One region of the Tepidimonas sp. HKU77 genome, then DNA from elsewhere that is predicted to be linked to it. Evidence: predicted binding sites of a transcription regulator. Region 1 holds the regulator's gene; each other region holds the start of a gene.
What was found. The regulator sigma-54, encoded in region 1, starts transcription at its own class of promoters, with help from an activator protein. The targets are predictions, from matches to a motif close to TGGCANGNAANCTGCTTT.

Region 1 (3,886 bases):
TCAGGGAGGAAAAGCGGGGAGCCGCAAACGGCTCAAGCGAAACTTTACCACAAACTGACGAGCTGGGTGTTCGGAAAGTCGCAAAAAAGTGACAGCGCCTCTCAGGTCTCGTCGTTTTGAGCAGTTTTGCGGTTTCTGGGCTGCAGGTCGAAGCGCAGCAACCGGCACTCGATCGGCCCGTTGAACAGCGGCACGCGCCGGCTGGCCTGCAGGCGCAGCCGGCGTGGCAGTTCGCGGTCGGGCGTGAGCACCCAGGCGGTCCAGCCGCCGAAGTGGGTCTTCCAGTGCGCGGCCAGCCGCTCGTAGAAGACGTCCGCTCCCAAGCCGCCGACCACGCCGGCGGCTTCTATGCGTTCTCCATACGGGGGATTGAGCAACAGCACGCCAGGCCACGGGCTAGGGGGCAGGCGTTGCAGGGCGTCGCCGCCGCGGAACTCGACCGCTGCGCCGACACCGGCACGTTCGGCATTGCGGCGGGCGAAATCGACCATGCGGAAGGAGACGTCGCTGCCGTAGGCGATGGCCGGTCCGCCGGTGGGCCAGCGCCGCTCGGCGGCGCGCGCCTGCTCGCGCAGCGCGGCCCAGCGCGCCGCGTCGTGTGGCAGCAGCCGCTCGAAGGCGAAGCGCCGCTGACGCCCCGGTGCCTGCCGCAGCGCGATCTGCGCGGCCTCGATGACCAGCGTGCCGCTGCCGCAGCAGGGGTCGAACAGCGGCACCGGCGCGCCGTCGGCGTCGGTGCCGGTCCACCCGGTGGCGGCAATCATCGCGGCCGCCAGCGTCTCTTTCAGCGGCGCGTCGCCCTTGTCGGTGCGCCAGCCGCGCTTGAACAATGGCTCGCCGCTGGTGTCGAGCGACAGCGTCAACGTGTCGGCGCTCAGGTGGGCATACACGCGCACATCGGGTTGGGCCGTGTCGACGCTGGGGCGCGCGCCGCGGCGTGCGCGCAGGCGGTCGCAGACGGCGTCCTTGATGCGCAGCCCCGCAAAGTGCAGGCTGCGCAGCGGACTGCGCTGGGCTGTGACTTCGACCTTGATCGTATGCCGTGGCGTGAACCAGTCTTCCCAGGCGATTTCGGCAGCCGCGCCGTAGAGGTCGTCTTCGCTGCGGTACGGGCCCTCCCATAGGCGCAGCAGCACGCGCTGGGCGATGCGGCTGTGCAGGTTCAGGCGCAGCACGGTATCCCAGTCGCCGCGCAGGCCGACACCCGCGCGGCCCAAGGTCAAGGCGTGGTCGGGCACGGCGCACAGGCGCTGCACTTCGGTGGCCAAAAACGGGGGACAGCCGCCCGCGCAGGGCAGAAAGAGGTCGACGGTGGACATGGTCAGGCGTGGCGGGTCTTGCGCAGGGTGGCCGTGGGGATGCGCAGCGCCTCGCGGTATTTGGCGACGGTGCGGCGCGCGCACTCGATGCCCTGTTCGCGCAGCAAGTCGGCGATCTGGCCGTCGCTGAGCGGCTGGCGGGGATCTTCGGCGGCGATGAGTTGTTTGATGAGGGCGCGCACGGCGGTGCTGGAGGCGTTGCCGCCGGCGTCCGTGGCCAAGCTGGAGCCAAAAAAATATTTCAGCTCGTAAGTGCCGAAAGGGGTGGCCATGTACTTGGCGTTGGTGACGCGGCTGATGGTCGATTCGTGCAGGCCCAGCTCGTCGGCGATGTCACGCAGCACCAATGGTCGCATGCCGACCTCCCCGTGCAGAAAAAAGTTGCGCTGTCGCTCGACGATGGCGCGCGCCACGCGCAGGATGGTGTCGAAGCGCTGCTGCAGGTTTTTGATGAACCAGCGCGCTTCTTGCAACCGTTGTTGCAGATCGCCACTGCGGTGCTGGCGCAGGGCCTGGGCATAGATATCGGTCACGCGCAGGCGCGGAAGCACCGCGGGGTTGAGTTGGACGTCGAACTGCGTGCCGCGCACGGTGACGATCACATCGGGGACGATCACTTGCCGTTCGGCGTCGGCGAAGCGGCGCCCGGGCTTGGGTTCAAGGCGCGACAGCAGCGCAAGCGCCGCGCGCACGGTTTCCTCGTCCAGCCCGGTTGCCTGGCCCAGCCGCCGCACGTCGCGGCGCGCGATCCACTCCAGCGGCTGCCCGCACAGCGCGTCGGCCGCGCGGGCCGTGGGGGTGTTGGGCAGTTCGCCGATTTGCAAGCGTAGGCACTCGGCCAGGTCGCGCGCGCCCACGCCCGCGGGCTCCATGTGCTGCAGCCAGCCGAGGGCGCGGCGCAGCAGCGAGGCGATCTCGTCGCGCCGCTCGGCATCGACCGACTCGCCGGCGGCCTGGCACTGCTGGCACAAAGCGTCCGTCAGCTGCTCGAGCGAATCGGGCAAATAGCCGTCGTCGTCGAGCGACTCGATCAAAAAAAACAGCGCGGCGCGTTCGTCGTCGCTGAGGTGCAGTGCCAGGGCTTGCCGGTGCAGGTGGTCGGCCAGCCGCTCGGGCGGATGGGCCAGTTGACGGGTGAGCTGCCGCTCGTCGTCGTCGCCGTCTGCGCCGCGCTCGACGCCGGGACCTTCCCAACACCACTCCGCCGGTGACTCGTCGGCAGTGGGCCCATCGTCGGCCGCCCAGCCCCCGGCGTCTTCGTCCAGTCGAGCCCCCCACTCGGTCTGCGCCAGCGCCGCCTCGCCGTCGAAGACGGCCATGGTATCGGGCGGCTCTGCATCGTCGATCTCGGGGGGCGACGTCGCCGTGTCCGTCACCGCCTCGGGGCTGGGGTCGGTGTCTTCTTCCGCACGTTCGAGAAAAGGGTTGTCGGCCAGCGCCTGTTCGATCTCCTGCGCCAGCTCCAGCGTCGACAGCTGCAGCAGCCGGATCGATTGCTGCAGTTGCGGTGTCAGGTTCAGGTGCTGCGCGGTGCGCAGCGTCAGGCCCGCTTTCATGGCACGCTACAGGCGGAAATGCTCGCCGAGGTAGACGCGGCGTACCTCGGCGTCATCCACGATGTCGGCGGGCGTGCCGTGTGCGAGCACCCGACCCTCGCTGATGATGTAGGCGTGGTCGCAGATGCCCAGCGTCTCGCGCACATTGTGGTCGGTGATCAGCACCCCGATGCCGCGTGCCTTAAGAAACCCGATGATGCGCTGGATCTCGATGACGGCGATCGGATCGACACCCGCGAACGGCTCATCGAGCAGGATGAAGCGCGGGTTGGTGGCCAGCGTGCGCGCGATCTCGACGCGGCGCCGCTCGCCGCCCGACAGCGCGGGCGCCGGCGCATCGCGTAGGTGGTCGACGTGCAGCTCTTGCAGCAGGCGATCGAGTCGCTCGCGCAGCACCGGTTCGGCCAGGGGACGGCCGGCTTCGTCGTGTTGCAGCTCCAGCACCGCGCGCACGTTTTGCTCGACCGTGAGTTTGCGAAAGATCGATGCCTCCTGCGGCAGGTAGCCCAACCCCAGGCGCGCGCGCCGGTGGATGGGCAAGTTTTCTGCCGCTTGGTCGTCGATCCACAGCCGCCCGGCATCGGCACGCACCAGGCCGACGATCATGTAAAACGACGTGGTTTTGCCCGCCCCGTTGGGGCCCAGCAATCCCACCACCTCGCCCCCGCGCACCTGCAGCGACACATCGTGCACCACGGTGCGGCGGCCGTAGCGCTTGTGCAGCCCTTGCGCGCGCAGGCAGCGCGCGTTTGGCGCCGATTCGCTCACGGGCGGCGCTCCAGGCGGTCGCTGGGGGCCAGCGCCGGGGGGGGCAGGTCCGGCGCGGGCTGCGTGGCGGCCGGGTCGGCCTTGGACGGGGTGAGCAGCGCCCGCACTCGAGCGCCTGCGCTGGCACCCGCGCGATCGCCATCGACCGAGAAGGTCTGCGCCCGATTGTCATAGACGATGACGGCGCCGCTCGCCCGGTCGGTCAGCACCGTGCCACGGTAGCGGCGCAGCTCGGCCTGGCCG
Region 2 (3,886 bases), 710 kb from region 1:
ATTCCACCCTCAGCGCCCGCCGCCCAGGCGGTCGATCTCGCGCCGAATGGCCGCCACGTCCGCCTGCGCCCGCTCCACGCGCGTGCGCAGCTCCTCCACTCGCGCTTGGTAGCGGGGCGAGTCGGTGCGCTCATCGGCCAAGCGCGGCGGCTTGCCGTCGGCGTAATCGGCGCGCGCCTGCGCCAGCCGCTCCTCGGCGCGGCGCAACTCCTGCTCCAGAATGCGGCGCGCCTCGGCGTCGCGCGCACGTTGCTGGTCGGGGTCGACGCGCTCCGCCGGGGTGCGGGCGCCATTGGCCGTGGCACCGCTGCCACCCGCGCCGCCGCTGGATGCGTTGGTCGAGGCGGGCGCCGGCGCTGCCGGGCGCGCGCCCTCGACGATGGTCAGATTGGCGCCCTGCACCTCGCGACAGCCACGCGCGGCCGGGTTGGGGCCGGGGTTGTTGGTGTATTCGTTGCCGCAGCGCCAGATGGTCGAGCCGCCCTGTGCCCACACCGGCGTTGCCACCGCCCACGCCAGCGTAGCGGCCAGCACCCCACCCGCCATCCCTCGAAACGTCTCGTCACGGGTCCACGCCATATCGTCCTCACTTGCTCACACACGGGCCACAGTATCGGACAAAACACGCGGGGCGGCACCTGGCCGCCCCTTTGTTCGCTCATTGGCCCCGGCTGCAAGCGGGGCCAATCCGCACGCTTACAGGCTGAAGTACATGTCGTACTCGGTCGGGGTAACCTCGACGCGGGCGCGGGTGACTTCCTGCATCTTGAGCTCGATGTAGGCGTCGATCATGGAGTCGGTGAACACACCGCCCTTGGTCAGGAAGGCGCGGTCCTTGTCCAGGTAGTCCAGCGCTTGATCCAGGCTGTGGCAGACGGTCGGCACCAACTTGTCCTCTTCCGGCGGCAGGTGGTACAGGTCCTTGGTCGCGGCCTCGCCCGGGTGGATCTTGTTCTCGACACCGTCCAGCCCCGCCATCAGCAGCGCGGCAAAGCACAGGTACGGGTTGGCCATCGGGTCGGGGAAGCGCGCTTCGACGCGACGCGCCTTCGGGTTGGCCACGTACGGGATACGGATGGAGGCCGAGCGGTTCTTGGCCGAGTACGCGAGCTTGACCGGCGCCTCGAAGTGCGGCACCAGGCGCTTGTAGCTGTTGGTCGTCGGGTTGGTGATGGCGTTGAGCGCGCGCGCGTGCTTGATGATGCCGCCGATGTAGTACAGCGCAAAATCGCTCAGCCCCGCGTAACCGTCGCCGGCGAACAGGTTTTTGCCGTCCTTCCAGACCGACTGGTGCACGTGCATGCCGCTGCCATTGTCACCGTGGTAGGGCTTGGGCATGAAGGTCGCCGTCTTGCCGTAGCTGTTGGCCACGTTCCAGATCACGTACTTGAGCACCTGCGTCCAGTCGGCACGCTCGACCAGGGTGCTGAACTTGGTGCCGATCTCGCACTGGCCGGCACCCGCCACCTCATGGTGGAATACCTCGACCGGGATGCCCAGCGACTCCAGGATCAACACCATCTCGGCGCGCATGTCGTGCGTGCTGTCCACCGGCGGCACGGGGAAGTAGCCACCCTTGGTACGCGGCCGGTGGCCGCGGTTGCCATTCTCGAACTTCGCGCCGGTATTCCAGGGTGCTTCGTACTCCTCGATCTCGTAGAAGCAGTGCCCGGGCTGGGTGCTCCAGCGCACGCCGTCGAACAGGAAAAACTCGGGCTCGGGGCCAAAGTAGGCGGTGTCGCCCAGGCCGGAGGCCTTCAGGTATGCCTCGGCGCGCTTCGCGATGGAGCGCGGGTCGCGGTCGTAGGCCTTGCCGTCGCTGGGCTCGATGACATCACACTGCAAAAAGAGCGTGGTTTCTTCGAAGAACGGGTCGATGTTGGCGGTGTTGGGGTCGGGCATGAGCAGCATGTCCGACGCTTCGATGCCCTTCCAGCCCGCGATGGACGAACCGTCGAACGCGTGGCCCGAGGTGAACTTGTCTTCGTTGAAGGCGGAGATGGGCACGGTCACGTGCTGCTCTTTGCCGCGGGTATCGGTGAAGCGAAAGTCGACGAATTTGACGTCGTTTTCTTTCACCATGTTCATCACGTCAGCGACGGTCTTGGCCATCAGAATGCTCCTACTAAAGGGTCGGGTCGAAGAAAAACGGTCGCGGGGGAAATGCAGTTTCCATGCCAGCGCTCACCGGCCATGCTCACCATGAGAGCGGTCATTCACTTTGGCACTATTTTGGTGCGGAAGACCCATCATGGTGCATCCCCACCGCGCACCAATTCGGGGCCCAGCCGCGCCGACTGGGCAAGCAACGCACCGCGCATCGCATCATACGCCGCCGCCACGGCCGCTGGCTCGCCTTTGACGCCCAGCTCGATGTGGCGCCCATATTCGGGGTGGTCGACACTGGGCAGGCTAAAGACCTTGACACCCGGGTAGTCGGCCTCGATACGCTCCATCAACGGCGTCAAGGCGGCCTCCATAGCGCCATAGACGATGACCGAGCGCTCGGCCTGCGCCGCCCGCCCGTGGCAGGCGGGGTATTGGGTGTCGAGCACCCATTCGATCATCGGCCACGCCATGACCGGAAAGCCCGGCACGAAGTGAACCGTGCCACCCCCAGGCCCATCGCACGAGAAGCCCGGAATGCGGTTGTACGGATTGGGAATAAGGCGCGCGCCCACCGGGAAAACACCCATGTTGAGCCGGTGCACGTTGTCGGGGCGATCGGGTTCGTAGGGCACGCCCTGCTCGGCCGCCACCTCGCGCATGCGCTGCTCGATCAGTTCCTTGGCCTGCGGGTGCAGCACCGCCTGTACGCCCAGCGCGGCAGCGGCTGCTTGGCGCGTGTGGTCGTCCGGCGTGGCGCCGATGCCACCGGTAGAAAACACGACATCCGCGCTGGCAAACGCCTGCCGCAGCACATCGGTGATGGCGGCGCGATCGTCGCCCACGTAGCGCGCCCACGACAGCGCCAGTCCGCGTGCCCCTAGCAGCTCGATCACCTTGGACAGGTGTTTATCCTGCCGTTTGCCAGACAGGATTTCGTCCCCGATGACGATGAGACCGAAGCGCGGCACACGCACCGGCACGGCAGAGTCTTTCATGACGCAGGAGGGTTGGGGGCCGAGGCGGGAGGGGGTGCTGGCAAGGGGCGTGCCGGCACGTCGATGACCGCACCGTCGGCCGCAGCCGGATCCGACGATGCTACCGTGGACGGCGCCGGGTTGGCGCGGCGCAACTCGGCCAGGGCCTGCAGCAGGTAATGGGCGAACCACAGCGAGCCAAACGCAAACACCAGCGCGTAGATCCAGATGGCCAGCGGGATGAGCAACGGTGCCAGCGCGATGAACATCGCGCCTGACGCCCACAACAGGCTGGGTGCCGCGCCCAGCAAGCCGACCAGCACGCCCATGACCAACAGCGGCACGCGGTGCGCGGTCAAGAGGGCACGTCGCTCGTCGGCCGAAGCGTGCTCCGCCAGCGCATCGTAGGCAAAAACGCGGTAGGTCAGCCAGCCCCAGATGAGCGGTGGCAGTACCAGCACCAACGGTGGAATCAGCCAAAAGGGCAATGACAGCACCAGCATCAGCAGCGCCAGCAGGGTAGACCACAGCGACCACCCCAGGCTGCCCCAAAAGCCCCCGCCGCGCTTGCGTTGCAGGTCCGGGAAACGCCGCTGCGCGACCAGCTCGACCATGGCCGGTGTCATCAAAAACGCCACCAGCAACAGGGACGCGACGACGATGAGGGGCGTGGCCAGCACCAGCACCACCAGCGGCGCCACCACGGTGCGCAACGCGCCCAGACCGACGCTGTCCAGCCAGCCCAGCACGAACTCGACCAGTGCCCAACTCTCCAGCCAGGCCAGCACGGCATCGACGGCCCG
Region 3 (3,886 bases), 500 kb from region 1:
TTTGTGCCCAAAAATGGTGTTCGGCGGTCAGGGTCGATTCGGGTATCTCGGCGTATGCGCTGTCAAACAGCCAGGCTTCGGCCTGCAACGGGTTGTCGAATGCCTTCAGCCACGCACGCAGTCCCGCTTGGCGCGCTTTTTCAACGTCCCCGCGGCTGTGCAGCAGCGTGGCCAGCACCTGGTCCAAACCGGGAAAATGCGGGTCCAACAGCGGCATCCGCCGAATCAGCTGCCAAGCATCATCGCTGCGATGTGCTTCGGCCAGAATACTGGCTTGGTTGATGAGCGCGGGGGCAAACGTATCGTCCAGTGCCAACGCCAATTCGAATTGCTGCGCCGCCCGCGCCTTGTCGCCGATCTGGGCCCAGCACACGCCCAGGTCACAGCGAGCGGCCGCATCATCGGGGTGGCGGCGCAGGTATTTCTGCAGGTACGCGATAGCGGTGCGAAAGTCGCGCGCCTGCAGCGCTGCCCGAGCGCGCTGCAGCCCAGAGGGGCGTTGCAGAAGGCGGCGCAGGCGCTCCCAAAATGACGTCTGCGCCATCATTGCGTTTTGGCAGGAGCGCCCGTGCGCCGGCGGCTCAGTTCCACGAGTAAGGCTTCGGTGGCGATGCGAATGAAGGACTCGGGGTAGCCGAAGTCGGCCAAGCGCGCGCGCAAGCGATACAGCAAAGCGACCTTGCCCAGATATCCGATACGTTTGCCCTGCTGCGCCTGCAACGCCAGCGCGCAGGCGTGCTCGATGGTCCGCGTGATTTTGTTCGCCGATACCACCCCGGCTGGCGCCGTCAACAGCGCGGCGGGCAGCGTGTGCTGGATGTAATCGACGATGCGCTGTGCCAGCGACCATTCGGTGTCAAAGGACCACCAAGCCATGCGTTGCCTCGAAGTGGAAGGGTAAACGGGTGGATGGGGGAAGGTGCTACCGTCCATCAAAACCCAGGGGCGCGCCGGACAAAGCGGCAGATATACCGGGCGCCGCGGCGACCTGTAGACGCTGCGGCGCGCGCCAGTGATCCAAACGCCTGCGGAGTGGACGCCACGGTGCCCACTCCGCACCACGACACATCAACCGCGACAGCTGCCGGGCATGTACTTCGCCGGCGTTCCGCTGCAACGCCAAGTCAACGTTTGACCTGCAGCGGGCGCCGAGCCAGTCATCGTGATACTCACGTCGCTTGGAGCACCTAGAGCACTTGATGCGCCGGCAACGGTGACTGCGACTGCGCTGGCCCCTACCGAGGATACGCCTCCAGCCGATACCTTCCCATAGGGTGTGATCGAGCAGGCTGCCGAGACTGATGCCAGCGGAGGAAAGCTGCCGTTTGCCTGGTACGTCTCGGTCAGGCACGTACGCACAGAGCTCGCGGCCAAAATCAGCTCGGAGACCTTGGCGCGCACCGAATAGTCTTGATACGCGGGCAGCGCCACCGCGGCCAGGATGCCGATGATGGCGACGACGATCATCAGCTCGATGAGCGTGAAGCCCTGTTGTAAGAGTCGTTTCATGAAAAACCTCCATCCAGTCAAGGGTTGCGTGGGGATGACCGCGAGGGCATCGTGGTCGGCTCATAATAAGCAAAAGGCGTGCCATCATCGCTGGCCGGCTCCGTTGCGGTGGCGGGCGCGGGCGCGCCGTGCCGCCGCGGTGCGTTGACCTCGCCCGGCCGCCACCAAGCACAGCCAATGTTAACGTCAAATCTTGATGCGAAGGGTGTTGACGGCTGCCCCCAAGGTCCTCACCCCAATCCCAGGCGCTGCATCCAGTAGCGCAGTTTGGCCAGGGTCCAGCCCAGTTCGCGTGCGGTGCGGGACTGGTTCCAGCGGTTGCGCTGCAGCAGGGCTTCGAGCTGCGCGCGCGGCAGCGGCGCGGTGGCCGCATCGCTGACGCCGGGTGTGTCGGGCGCTGCTGGCTCGGCGCTGCCGCCTGCGCCCGTTTGGGCGGCATGGCCTGGGGTCGCCGCCTGCGTGTGCGGGCTGGCGGTGGCTGCGCCGCTGGCAGCGGGGAATGGGCCGTGGTGGGCCGGCGCGCCACTGGCGGGCGTGGCCAGGCTGGCTGGCAGGTCGAACGCGTCGGCGTCCAGCGCCGGGCCGGGGTGCAGGGCGAGCGCGCGCTCCAGCAGGTTTTCCAGTTCGCGCACGTTGCCGGGGAAGGGGTGGCGTTGCAGCCGTTGCACGGCGGCGGCGGTGAGGGTGGGGGCGCTGGCCCAGCCATCGCGCCGTGCCAACTGTTGCAGGATGGCGGCGGCGATCGCGGGCAGGTCTTCGATGTGTGCGCGCAGGGCCGGCGCGTGGATGGGGATGACGTTGAGCCGGTAGTACAGGTCGTGCCGGAAGTGGCCGCTTTGCACCAGGCGGGCGAGGTCTTTGTGGGTGGCGCTGACGATGCGCACGTCCACCGCTTCCTCGGCGGTGGCGCCCACCGGCCGCACGGCGCGCTCTTGCAGCGCGCGCAGCAGCTTGACCTGCATCGGCAGCGGCAGGTCGGCCACTTCGTCCAAAAACAGTGTGCCGCCGGCGGCCGCTTGAAAGAGCCCCGGTTTGTCGCCGTGGGCGCCGGTGAAGGCGCCGCGGCGGTGGCCGAACAGTTCGCTTTCCAGCAGTTCGGCGGGGATGGCCCCGCAGTTGACGGCGACGAAGGGGCCGCTGGCGCGGTGGCTGCAGGCGTGCAGCGCGCGCGCAATGAGTTCTTTGCCGGTGCCGGACTCGCCGGTGATGAGCACCGGGGCCATGGTGCGCGCCACGCGCTGGATGGTCTGGCGCACGGCGTGCATGGCGGGCGAGTCGCCCACCAGCCGTTGCAGGGCGGCAGGGGGGGCGGGGGGCGTCCGGCGCGGGCGGCGGGGTGTCGCCAGCCCGTGGCGCGGCGGGCACGGGGGCACCCTGGGGGTGCGCGGCCGCCAGCGCGGTGGCGATGGCCTGCCGCAGCCGTGCGGGGGTGACGGGCTTGGTCAGGTAGTCGAACGCGCCGGCCTTGAGCGCCTCGACCGCGTTGTCGGCCGAGCCGTAGGCGGTGATGACGATGGTGCGCTCGCTGCGGCCGTCGCGCGCCAGCTCGCGCAGCAGGTCCAGCCCCGTGCCGTCGGGCAGCCGCATGTCGGTGACGACGACACGATAGCGCTGCTGCGCCAGCCGCTGGCGCGCACTGGCCACGTCGCCCACGGCCTCCACCGTCAGCCCGATCTTGACCAACGCCAGCTCATAGAGCTGGCGCAGGTCGGGTTCGTCTTCGACGATGAGCAGGGGGGATGGGGTCACGGTAGCTCACGCTGCATCCGAAGCAAGGCCAATTTGAGCGGAGGAAGCTCATGTTCAACGACCTGCCAGACGGCTTCGATATCGATGGCAAGGTAGTCATGCACCAGCACATTGCGAAACCCTGCAATGGCCCGCCACGGGATTTCGGGCGCGGTTGCCTTGCACCCGTCCGAAATGCGCTGGCTGGATTCAGCCATCAATTGGAGATTGCGTATGACGGCATCCTGCACCATGCGGGTGGTTCGGAAGCGTGCAGCATCGCCTTGGGCATACTCCTGCACCCGGTCGATACACTCCAACATGTGTGAGATGTAGACCGCATCGGATTCGGGGCCGGGCTTCATGATCCGTCAATCACAATGGGCGTGCTTCGCGCAGAATGCGTTCTCGCAACAGGGGATGCAGCGACGAGACCGTGACGACATCGACGGGCCGACCCAAAATGTCCTGCGCGTCCATGAGCAGCGCCCCCAACGCGAATCCGCTGGTTTGCGGTGCGGTCTCCACCAGCAGATCGACATCGCTGTCTTCGTCGGCATCCCCGCGTGCCATGGATCCAAATACGCTGATGGACACGATGCCGTGGCGCCGTGCCAGCGCTTTGAGTTCGGCGCGATGACGCTCGATG

Region 2: a site for sigma-54 is predicted at 2,163-2,180, ahead of glnA (type I glutamate--ammonia ligase). Genes of this name have one in related genera too.
Region 3: a site for sigma-54 is predicted at 1,576-1,593, ahead of ACPP3B_RS08630 (pilin). Genes of this name have one in related genera too.

The regions. Positions count from the first base shown of each region.
Region 1 is NZ_CP187300.1:1,295,382-1,299,267, forward strand. Features, by position in the region: gene ACPP3B_RS06210 (THUMP domain-containing class I SAM-dependent RNA methyltransferase) at 102-1,319, opposite strand; gene rpoN (RNA polymerase factor sigma-54) at 1,322-2,875, opposite strand; gene lptB (LPS export ABC transporter ATP-binding protein) at 2,882-3,643, opposite strand; gene lptA (lipopolysaccharide transport periplasmic protein LptA) at 3,640-3,886, opposite strand, start outside.
Region 2 is NZ_CP187300.1:2,007,218-2,011,103, reverse strand. Features, by position in the region: gene glnL (nitrogen regulation protein NR(II)) at 1-2, opposite strand, end outside; gene ACPP3B_RS09710 (hypothetical protein) at 10-579, opposite strand; gene glnA (type I glutamate--ammonia ligase) at 697-2,112, opposite strand; gene ACPP3B_RS09700 (competence/damage-inducible protein A) at 2,250-3,104, opposite strand; gene ACPP3B_RS09695 (EI24 domain-containing protein) at 3,101-3,886, opposite strand, start outside.
Region 3 is NZ_CP187300.1:1,796,901-1,800,786, forward strand. Features, by position in the region: gene ACPP3B_RS08620 (tetratricopeptide repeat protein) at 1-547, opposite strand, end outside; gene ACPP3B_RS08625 (hypothetical protein) at 544-876, opposite strand; gene ACPP3B_RS08630 (pilin) at 1,069-1,509, opposite strand; gene ACPP3B_RS08635 (sigma-54 interaction domain-containing protein) at 1,740-2,774, opposite strand; partial or broken gene ACPP3B_RS08640 (response regulator) at 2,974-3,258, opposite strand; gene ACPP3B_RS08645 (DUF86 domain-containing protein) at 3,255-3,602, opposite strand; gene ACPP3B_RS08650 (nucleotidyltransferase domain-containing protein) at 3,613-3,886, opposite strand, start outside.